DNA from 2 places in the Aliiglaciecola sp. LCG003 genome. Region 1 is predicted to be linked to the other one. Evidence: predicted binding sites of a transcription regulator. Region 1 holds the regulator's gene; the other holds the start of a gene.
What was found. The regulator FNR, encoded in region 1, switches genes on or off when oxygen is low (the NO sensors DNR and NnrR bind a similar motif). The targets are predictions, from matches to a motif close to TTGATCTAGATCAA.
Positions count from the first base shown of each region.

Region 2: a site for FNR is predicted at 2,779-2,792, ahead of hemN (oxygen-independent coproporphyrinogen III oxidase). Genes of this name have one in related genera too.

Region 1 covers NZ_CP128185.1:2,217,751-2,222,575, forward strand. Annotated here, with positions in the region: gene QR722_RS09470 (patatin-like phospholipase family protein) at 1-75, opposite strand, end outside; gene ttcA (tRNA 2-thiocytidine(32) synthetase TtcA) at 84-992, opposite strand; gene uspE (universal stress protein UspE) at 1,091-2,023, opposite strand; gene fnr (fumarate/nitrate reduction transcriptional regulator Fnr) at 2,168-2,896, opposite strand; gene QR722_RS09490 (sulfite exporter TauE/SafE family protein) at 2,926-3,591, opposite strand; gene ccoS (cbb3-type cytochrome oxidase assembly protein CcoS) at 3,592-3,807, opposite strand; gene QR722_RS09500 (heavy metal translocating P-type ATPase) at 3,825-4,825, opposite strand, start outside.
Region 2 covers NZ_CP128185.1:1,124,310-1,129,134, reverse strand. Annotated here, with positions in the region: gene QR722_RS04705 (hypothetical protein) at 1-797, opposite strand, end outside; gene QR722_RS04700 (TonB-dependent receptor) at 1,230-2,648, shown strand; gene hemN (oxygen-independent coproporphyrinogen III oxidase) at 2,861-4,228, shown strand; gene QR722_RS04690 (hypothetical protein) at 4,312-4,716, shown strand; gene QR722_RS04685 (DUF58 domain-containing protein) at 4,804-4,825, opposite strand, start outside.

The DNA of each region.
Region 1 (4,825 bases):
TTCTAGTGCCTGAATAATACCGATGTGGGCCCATCCTCTGGCTGCACCGCTACCTAAAGCCAAACCTATTTTCATTTATTTTATTACCCTTGACTTAAATTGATGATGTTGACTACTTCCGACTGCTCATTGGCTGGTTGGAAATCCACTTCATCAAAACCAATGTCGCCACCTTGATAGGGCGTTCCCTGTGTTTGTAAATTAGTAAAGTCAAATAAAGTGGAGTCAGCAAGATGAGACGGAACCACATTTTGCATCGCCTTAAACATGCTCTCAATTCGGCCGGGAAAGCGCTTGTTCCAGTCCTGCAGCATTTGCTTAATCACTTTTCGCTGCAAGTTCTCTTGAGAGCCACACAGATTACAAGGAATAATGGGAAACTCGACAATATCAGAATACTTTGTAATATCGCTTTCAGAACAATATGCAAGAGGGCGAATGACCATTTGCTGACCATCATCACTAACCAGTTTAGGTGGCATAGATTTTAGTCTACCGCCGTAGAACATATTCAAAAATAGGGTTTCAAGCATGTCGTCCCTATGGTGACCTAAAGCAATTTTAGTGGCCCCTAAGCGTGTGGCCGTTTTGTATAAAATACCTCTGCGAAGACGAGAACATAACGAACAAGTTGTTTTGCCCTCAGGCACTTTGTCCATCACTATCGAATAGGTATCTTCTGTAACGATTTCATAGCTTACGTCAATCTTATCTAAATAATTGGGTAGCACATGAGCGGGAAAGCCTGGCTGTTTTTGATCAAGATTAACCGCAATCAAATCAAAGTTGATTGGGGCATGACGTTTTAAAAACATCAAGATATCCAACATGGTGTAACTGTCTTTGCCTCCTGACAGGCAAACCATAATTTTGTCGCCATCTTCGATCATATTAAAATCGGCAATAGTTTTACCAACATTGCGACGTAGGCGTTTTTGCAATTTGTTAAAACTGTATTTCTTATTTTCAGGTAATGTGTCTAATTTGCTCATGAATTTCCTACAACTTGGCGGCGCTTGCGGCGATGGATTATAGCGAAAACCCAGAAAATAGAAACGCCACTTAGCCAGAAAATCAATTAAACTAGGGGTTAGCGCTTAATCGGGCAGTCAAATTCGTCAGGTTTCAACGCGAGTATGTCACAGTTCAGGGAATCCACGACATGTTCAGCGGTATTACCCATCAATGCAGCGGTGATACCAGTACGTCCAATTGAGCCCATAATTAAAAGTTCTGCGTCGATCTCTTCTGCAATTTGCGGAATAACATGCTCAGGTAAGCCCTCTCGAACATAGATACGAGCAGGGGATATTTTATACTGGGCACCATGTTCATGCATAGCATCGATATGATGCTGCTTAACCGCCTCGGTATACCCAACCGGATCGAACTCGGGGATTTCAATGGCGATATTCACCGGTGTACCCGCGTAGGAATTTACCAAGTTGGCGTTGCCATTTAACAGTTGAGCAAAAACCTGACAAGATTGGCTAACCTTGTGGTTCAAATTTTTGTGTTCTTCATCTTCAGTATTGATATCTATAGCGGCCAAAACATTACCATTATCCGGCCAATCATGATCTTTGACTAGCAACACCGGAACAGGTGATTTTCGCAACAAGTGCCAGTCAGTTGGAGTAAAAATAACAGACTTTAAGCTATCGTGTTGCTGCGTCCCTTTAACGATTAAATCGTAACTATTATCAATGACTTCATACAGAATACTTTCGAAAGGGCGGTTATGCCAAACAACTTTAATATCGACAGATTGACTACATCCAGTAACCAAGGGTTCTACGATATCTGCTAGCCAATCGGTTTTTTCATCTACGATAGCTTGGCGCATAGTTTCACGCTCATCAATCGATAACATAGTGGTCATTTCATATGAGAAGTCGTAGATACATAGCAATGCGGTAATACTGGCGCCGGTTTTTTGAGCAATATTCATGGCGCGCAGTAATGATTTTTGCTGTGTGACAGAAGGATCCATTACCGCAAGTATTTTATTAAAAGCTGACATAATATCTCCCTGTAGTATTGACGGAATCTAACTTGCGAACGACTCAAAATGAGAAGCTATTTCTAGCAAAATATAAACGCACCTAGCTTTATTAATACTAAACTAATTGCAGGAATTAGCGAATATCACCCGCATTTTACGTATCTAATTTGCACTAACTGTTTGATCACCCAACTTTTGCTGCAGTAAAGCCACATCTATAACTTGAATTAATTTACCATCAACTTTAATCACATGTTCTTTTTGGAAGCGTGTCAGTAAGCGGCTGACTGTTTCCACCGTTAAACCTAGGTGATTGCCAATCTCGTTGCGGGTCATGGTGAGATTAAACTCGCTTGACGAAAAACCTCGACTGGCGAATCTTTGCGATATGTTAACCAAAAAATGGGCCATGCGCTCTTCAGCGGTTCGCTTATTTAATAGCATCATCATATTGTGGTCTTGGTTAATTTCAGTGCTCATGATTTTCAACATTTCCCGTCTTAAACTGGGAAGTTGCTCACTCATAGTATCCAGCTTATCGTAGGGCAATTCACAGATCATGGATGTCTCCATAGCCTGCGTATAACTTTGATACTTTTCGGAATATATTCCATCAAAACCAACAATATCACCAGGGAAATGAAAGCCAGTGATCTGCTGTTCTCCATCTCGTGAGGTAATATAGGATTTAAAAGAACCGCTACGAATAGCAAATAAAGAGGTGAATTTTTGCCCCGGAATGGTTAATTGGTCACTTTTTTGTAGAGGTCGTTTACGTTCGATTATATCATCCAGACGTTGCATCTCTGTTTCATTGAGGGAAACAGGAATACATAAATGGTTGAAGCTACAATTTTGACAGCGAATACCGAAATCAGTTTGACCAGTCATAGTTATCCATACTTTTTAGCTCTAGTTTTTCACCAATTATGGATGGCGCGGTGGCATAAAAGCAAGCCGAATATGAAAAGCAGCATTGCTATACAGTGTCGGACCCATCTTTTTGCTAACCATATTTTAATACTATTTGCACTGGCTCCCATAGCCAACATAACAGGTAACGTGCCTAGGCCAAAACAAAACATAGTTAAAGCACCGGATATCGCGCTGCCGCTGGAGACACTCCAAGTTAGCGTTGAGTATACCAGTCCACAAGGTAACCATCCCCAAATCATGCCATACGGCAGGGCATACAGGGGGGATTTAAAAGGGATGAAACGTTTTGATAAGGGGCTAATTCGACGCCATACAATAGCCCCAGCTTTCTCCAAGTAAGCTAATGCATTTGACCATCTACCAATGTATAACGCTAACATTAACATCAATATGCCGCCAATTAGGGACAGCGCTTGTGGGTTGATATAAGCATTGGTTGTCACCAGCACCCCGAAATACCCAGCAAGAGCACCCGCGAACGTGTATGAGCTTATCCGCCCAAGATTATAAGCAAGTAAATAAGGCAAACGAGGCTGCTTAGCAGGGAGCATAAACGTAAAGGAAGTAACAATACCACCACACATTCCTGCACAATGGACGCTACCCGCTAAGCCTATTAATAGTGCAGAAAACCAGGTGAAATCCGTCATTTATAGCGGCTCTTTAGGGGCAGATGGGGATTTTTCATTCTCCTCCCCAGCTTCAATTGGCTTAGCGTGGGACTTAATGTCGTCGTCGAACAAAATATTGTAGCCTTGACGTTCAAGATCTTCGAATTGATTGGACTTTACCGCCCAAAAGAATACGGCAATTGCGATCAGTACTAACAAAATGGCAATCGGGATTAACACATATATGATACTCATATTGGACTACCTTAGCGTTACGAACGCATTAAACGTACCGAGTTAACCACTACTATAATCGAGCTTAAGGACATGCCAATTACAGCCATCCAGGGACTTAAGTACCCCAATACCGCTAAGGGCGTAATGAATAAATTATAGCCGATCGCCCAGCTCATATTTTGTTTAACTTTGCGTCTAGCTTTGCTGCCCATATCAAAAATAGTGGTAACTGCACTAAGCCTATTATTCAGCAGTATAATATCTGCCGAGCGCTTGGACATATCAGCTGCACTGCCCACTGCAACTGATACATCAGCCCTGGCTAAAACCGGTGCATCATTAATTCCATCACCTACCATCATAACCATTTTATGCCGGCTTTGTAGCGTTTCAATGAAAGCAAGCTTCTGTGATGGTGTCTGATTAGCCATAATCTTTTTGATGCCAATTTGCTGAGCAACTTGTTGGGCATTACGGTGATTATCCCCGCTTAGCATATATACATCATGATTAGATAAAGACGCGATCAGTTCAGACGCTTCAGGTCTAACCTGATCACGCATTTCAAAGGCGGCAAGTAATTTATTATCCATTTGTAAAAAAATTGAAAAAGACGGGTCGACAGCTTCCAATACTGCAGATTGGTGAAGAAATTCTCGCTTGCCGATCTTCACTTCATGCTGTTGGTATACACCTTTCAAACCGTATCCTGATACAGATTCAACGTCCTCTACTTTAAGCCCTGTCGGGCGCGTAAACGCACTGGCAAGGGGGTGTTCAGAGTAGGCTTCTAGTCCTGCCGCTAAATTTAACACCATTTGTTTGTCGACGTTGCTAAATAGCTCAATGTTAACAATAGAAAAATAGCCCTGGGTGAGGGTGCCGGTTTTATCAAACACAATGCAATCTATTTCAGGGATCTGATCAAGCACGTCGGCTCGTTTTAATAATATTCCAGATTCATTCAATTTGGCCAGCGCACTCGTTAAAGCCGTCGGTGTGGCTAAACTTAAGGCACAAGGACAAGTTGCTACCA
Region 2 (4,825 bases), 1.1 Mb from region 1:
AAAATAAGATTTTTAGTATACTTCTGAAACTCTTCATTTTTTTCGATATCTGCCAATTTTAAAGCACAGTCAAACTTTTTCAGTTTGAGGTTGTAGGAACAATGCATGACTTCATAAGTGATAAGACTTTGTTTGAAGAGTAATTCCTTTTCCAAGTCATCAAAGGAAATAGCGACAAAGTCACCCCGTTTGAGCATCACTTTACTGCGCACTTTCAAGGCGGTCTTACTAATATTAGAGGTCACTATTTCAAAGTGTTGATCAGAGACTAATCGAGCAGGATCAAAATCCCGCTCAACGATATCTACATTAAGTTTGTATAAAGAACAGGATATCGCCAAATTCATGCGCTCTTCTGAGCGTTCAAATATTTGGCTAAAATCTACCGTCTCGATAGTCTTAGTCGACAGTTGCTGCTGGGTCGCTAATGCATCTTTGTTTTCTTCGAAATAGCGCTTCACTTGCTCATAAGCGCCGATTGTATAATGGTTAGCGTAACGGTGGATCTCATTTTCTAACAAGCCTAAAGACGCCTTGTCTAGGAAATGGGTAATGCCTGCCACTTCCACTTTTGCGGTTTCTAATTCATCGACTTTATAGCGTAAATCGATGGTGCGATCACAAACAGTCCACAAACGCGAAATTTCCGTTTTCAAAGAAACCACAGTCTTATCGTCCAAGCCTTTTAATAAACTGTTACTTTCAACCAGCTTAATAAAACGACTTAGGGGTACATAACGAATTTTGGCAATAATTGCATCCAACTCGTCTCTTGTAATTTTCGCGTTGCTTTCCATTTGGACTATCTACTACCTTTCGAAATCATATTGATCACAGTAATGGTTATACCCTCAATCTAAAGTTCAACCCTAGCAAATTCAAGAACTAATCGCATTAAATTGCCTTCAACAGGCGATTCGTCCATTAATGGCCATATATTTACCCTCACACGATAAATGACTCAGTGATCCGCCAGTGATTTTTCGCCATGGATTGCCCATTTGACTGCATCACTGTCTATCTTATTCGTATTGGACTAAAAGCCAATAAGTAACGCAGAGCTTTATTTAATAAAATGAATTGGAATGACATGGTCTAATTAAATGAAAAACGCTAGTTTGAATGCTTCCTAAGTTGCTCATCAATCAGAATGGGATTAATTACCCTGTACCCCAAAAGCACTTTGTTCTAATATTGCTCAAACGCCCACTTAAGAAGACAAGATATCCATGGATAAACAAGTCAGTTCCCGCACTACCAGTCAAAAAGCCCTTAGAATTAATTTAGATGAAAAGAAGTACGGCACCATTGTTGAAATTGGTGCGGGTCAAGAAGTGGCGAGACAGTTTTTTATTGCCGGCGCCGCGGCGGGGACCATTGCAAAAACCATGTCGGCATACGACATGTTGTTTTCCGATGCTATTTATGGCGTACAGGAAGACGGGCGCTATGTCAGCAAAGCCCGCGTACAAGCGATGATGGAACAGGAATTTGACTTGGTAGTGGATCGTGTGGGCTCGATTCGTTCGAAAAGCTCTCGTTATTTTGCCTACGCTGCAACCGTCGCAGCCAAGAGCTTTGGGCGTAAAAATGAATGTCATGCTTGGGTTGGGATCCGTATTCAGATGTATCCAGGCGCTGAGCCATCAGAAATCACCGTGCATGTGCGCATGTTCGATGACAATGCTGAAGCCCAACAACAGGCATTGGGCGTACTCGGGGTGAACTTGATATATGCCTCCTACTTCTATTTCGAAGATCCTAAAATGATCATCGACTCTTTGACTGACAATATGAAACCCAACCGCATCGAAATCGACTCGATTGATTTCCGCGGTCCGTATTTTGAAGACGTTGACAACCGCGCCATCAATTTACATTTGATCCGTAGTTGGAAAACACGAGCCGTCATGTTCCGTCCCGATGGTTCCGTTGCTGTGCCCTCTGAGGTTCTTTATAAGAAGAATGTATTAACTATTCGAGGTTCATTTCGGCCGGTGACTAAGCTCAATGTGGACATGATTGAACAAGGTCAAAACTCTTTTTATACCCTAAATGGTGTGGACAAAAACAATACTGCGGTGATCGCAGAGATTTCATTAAACGATGCACAAGGGAATGATGCTCGGGTACCTGAGAAAGACATAGTTGCTCGGGTCCAACTGCTTAATTCATTAGGATATAGCGTGATGGTGTCGGATTACACCCGTTACTTCTCTTTGCGGGCATACTTCAGGCAGTATACCCAACTGCAAATTGGCATAGTGGTTGGCATGGTCAATATTAAGCAAATTTTTGATGAAGATTCATATCGTGGCGTGGAAGGTGGAATTTTAGAGGGTTTTGGCAAACTATTTCCGGATAATACTCGATTGTTTATCTATCCAGAGCTTGACGACAAAGGTGAATTAAGTGACTTTACCGGGGTAAAAGTCCAAGAGCACTTGCGGTTTTTGTATCGACATTTGCTTGAAAATGGATTCTTAACTGGGATCGAGTGCAGCGATCCTGGATTATTTTCCATTTATTCTCGGGAAATTCTTAAACAGCTTCCCCATGGTCGCGGAGGGTGGGAAAAGTCAGTGCCAGAATCCGTAGCCGAACAAATTATTACTAATCGTTTCTTTGGCTATAAAGCCAAGCGCTAACCATGCTATGGTTGCGCACCGCCAATTAGGGTGCGCAACCAGTGCCTCACTATTTACTCATGTGTTCTAGCGCTGCCTTCTCAATACTTTTCTAGTGAAACGACCATGTGGTGCGCAAAATTAGATATCTTTGCGCTTGATCAATAAAGCCGATTTAAACCTTCCCTATACTAACTTTCAATATATACATTCAGCTAGGCATTGAAGGCATCATGAACATCACAGAATTCTTTGAACCAAACCTTGTGAAAAAATACGATTCCAATGGGCCAAGGTACACTTCGTATCCAACGGCACTGTCGTTTCACGATTCCTTTGTAAATGATGATGTGATAAAGGCTTTAAAGACCACTCCAAACAATAAGGCGTCATTGTATTTCCATATCCCCTTCTGCCATAGCTTATGTTACTACTGTGCTTGTAATAAAATTGTCACTCGTCACAGCGAAAAAGCCGATGAGTATCTGCAGTTCCTGTTTGAAGAAATGAGTAATCGGCAGTCTCTATTGAGTCGCCACAAAGTGCAGCAAGTCCACCTAGGGGGCGGTACGCCGAGCTTTTTGACGATACAGCAACTCACCAACTTCATAGCACATTTACATCGCACGTTTAGCATAGAGCAGGATGCGGAAATTAGTATTGAAATTGATCCACGCAACCTACCTCTAGACTATATTAATCACTTGTCTAATATAGGTTTTAACCGGATTAGTATTGGAGTACAAGATATTGATCCTAAGGTGCAAAAAGCAATTAATAGAGTTCAATCCACTGACTTCATTCATGCCTTAGTTGACCGTGTAAAAGAGATTGGCATGGGCTCTGTTAATCTTGACCTTATCTATGGTTTGCCTCATCAAAGTTTGACTGCTTTCGCACAGACTCTTGATAGGGTGATCGAAATGGATGCAGACCGTATCTCTTTGTTTAATTATGCGCATATGCCAGATAGGTTTGCCGCACAACGCAAAATCCGTGATCACTGGTTACCTAGCACAGAACAAAAGCTTGAACTTATGCAAATGGCGATTGAGCGCTTGTTACTAGCCGGATATGTAATGATTGGCATGGATCACTTTGCTAAACCAAGTGATGAGCTAGCTGTTGCACAGGCACAAGGTAAATTGCATCGTAACTTCCAAGGTTATACCACGCATTCCCACTGTGACTTAGTCGGGTTCGGCGTCTCTTCAATTAGTCATATAGGTGATATCTTCAGCCAAAATCGCAAAGATCTGCAGGGTTATTATGCCAATATTCGAGAAGCAGGTAATGCAGTTTGTAGAGGAGTGAAATTAACCGTAGATGACCAAATCCGCGGCTATGTAATCGGTCAACTTATGTGCAACCTCTCGGTTAACAAAACTCGAGTTAATCAGCTGTTTGATATTGAATTTGACCATTACTTCGAGCAAAGCTTGAACGCTTTACAACCCTTTATCACAGATGGCTTGATTGAAAACGGCAAACAACAGATCCACGTATCAGCCAGAGCACGCTTTTTGATCCGCAGCATCTGTATGTCCTTTGATGCCCATATAAATTTGCAGAATACACAACGCTATTCTAGAGTAATGTGATTGGTCATGTTTTGTTGATACCCTCATACCGGTGAGGAGGGACTATATTTTCCCAAACTTTTTGACCGCAGCCAGAGGTATGAATGAATCAAAGAAACTTTCCCGTTCATGGCAATTTGAAGTTGTCGACACAAGATCAAATATTAGTCATAGAAGGACATGGCCCCGCTAATTTGGAAATGGTCCTGCTTTATCAAAAAGAGGTCATGGCCTATCGGCAAAAAATCATGCACTCTCCCTGGGCGAGCATCGTTTTGTTATCTGGCGAGCCATTAGTGCCGCCTGAAGCTAAATTGATTTTTGTAGAAACCATCAAGCAGGCTAAAATCATGGGGCTGAAGGCAACCGCTGTGGTATTAATAGATGTAGAATATATCAGCACAGTAAAGCAGTTCTGGAGCGAAATATATACCCAAAGCGATATCAGTCACGGCTTCTTTGAGTCTGAACAAGAAGCCCTAAGCTGGTTAAATACTAAGTTAGGCTAAATTGGTGATTGCCCTCGCCTTGGAGGATAACTATATATGGTCAGATTTTATAAGTACTCTGCCGACATGTCCTAGCTCAAAAATGGCTTATAACAATCCCGCTTTTTTC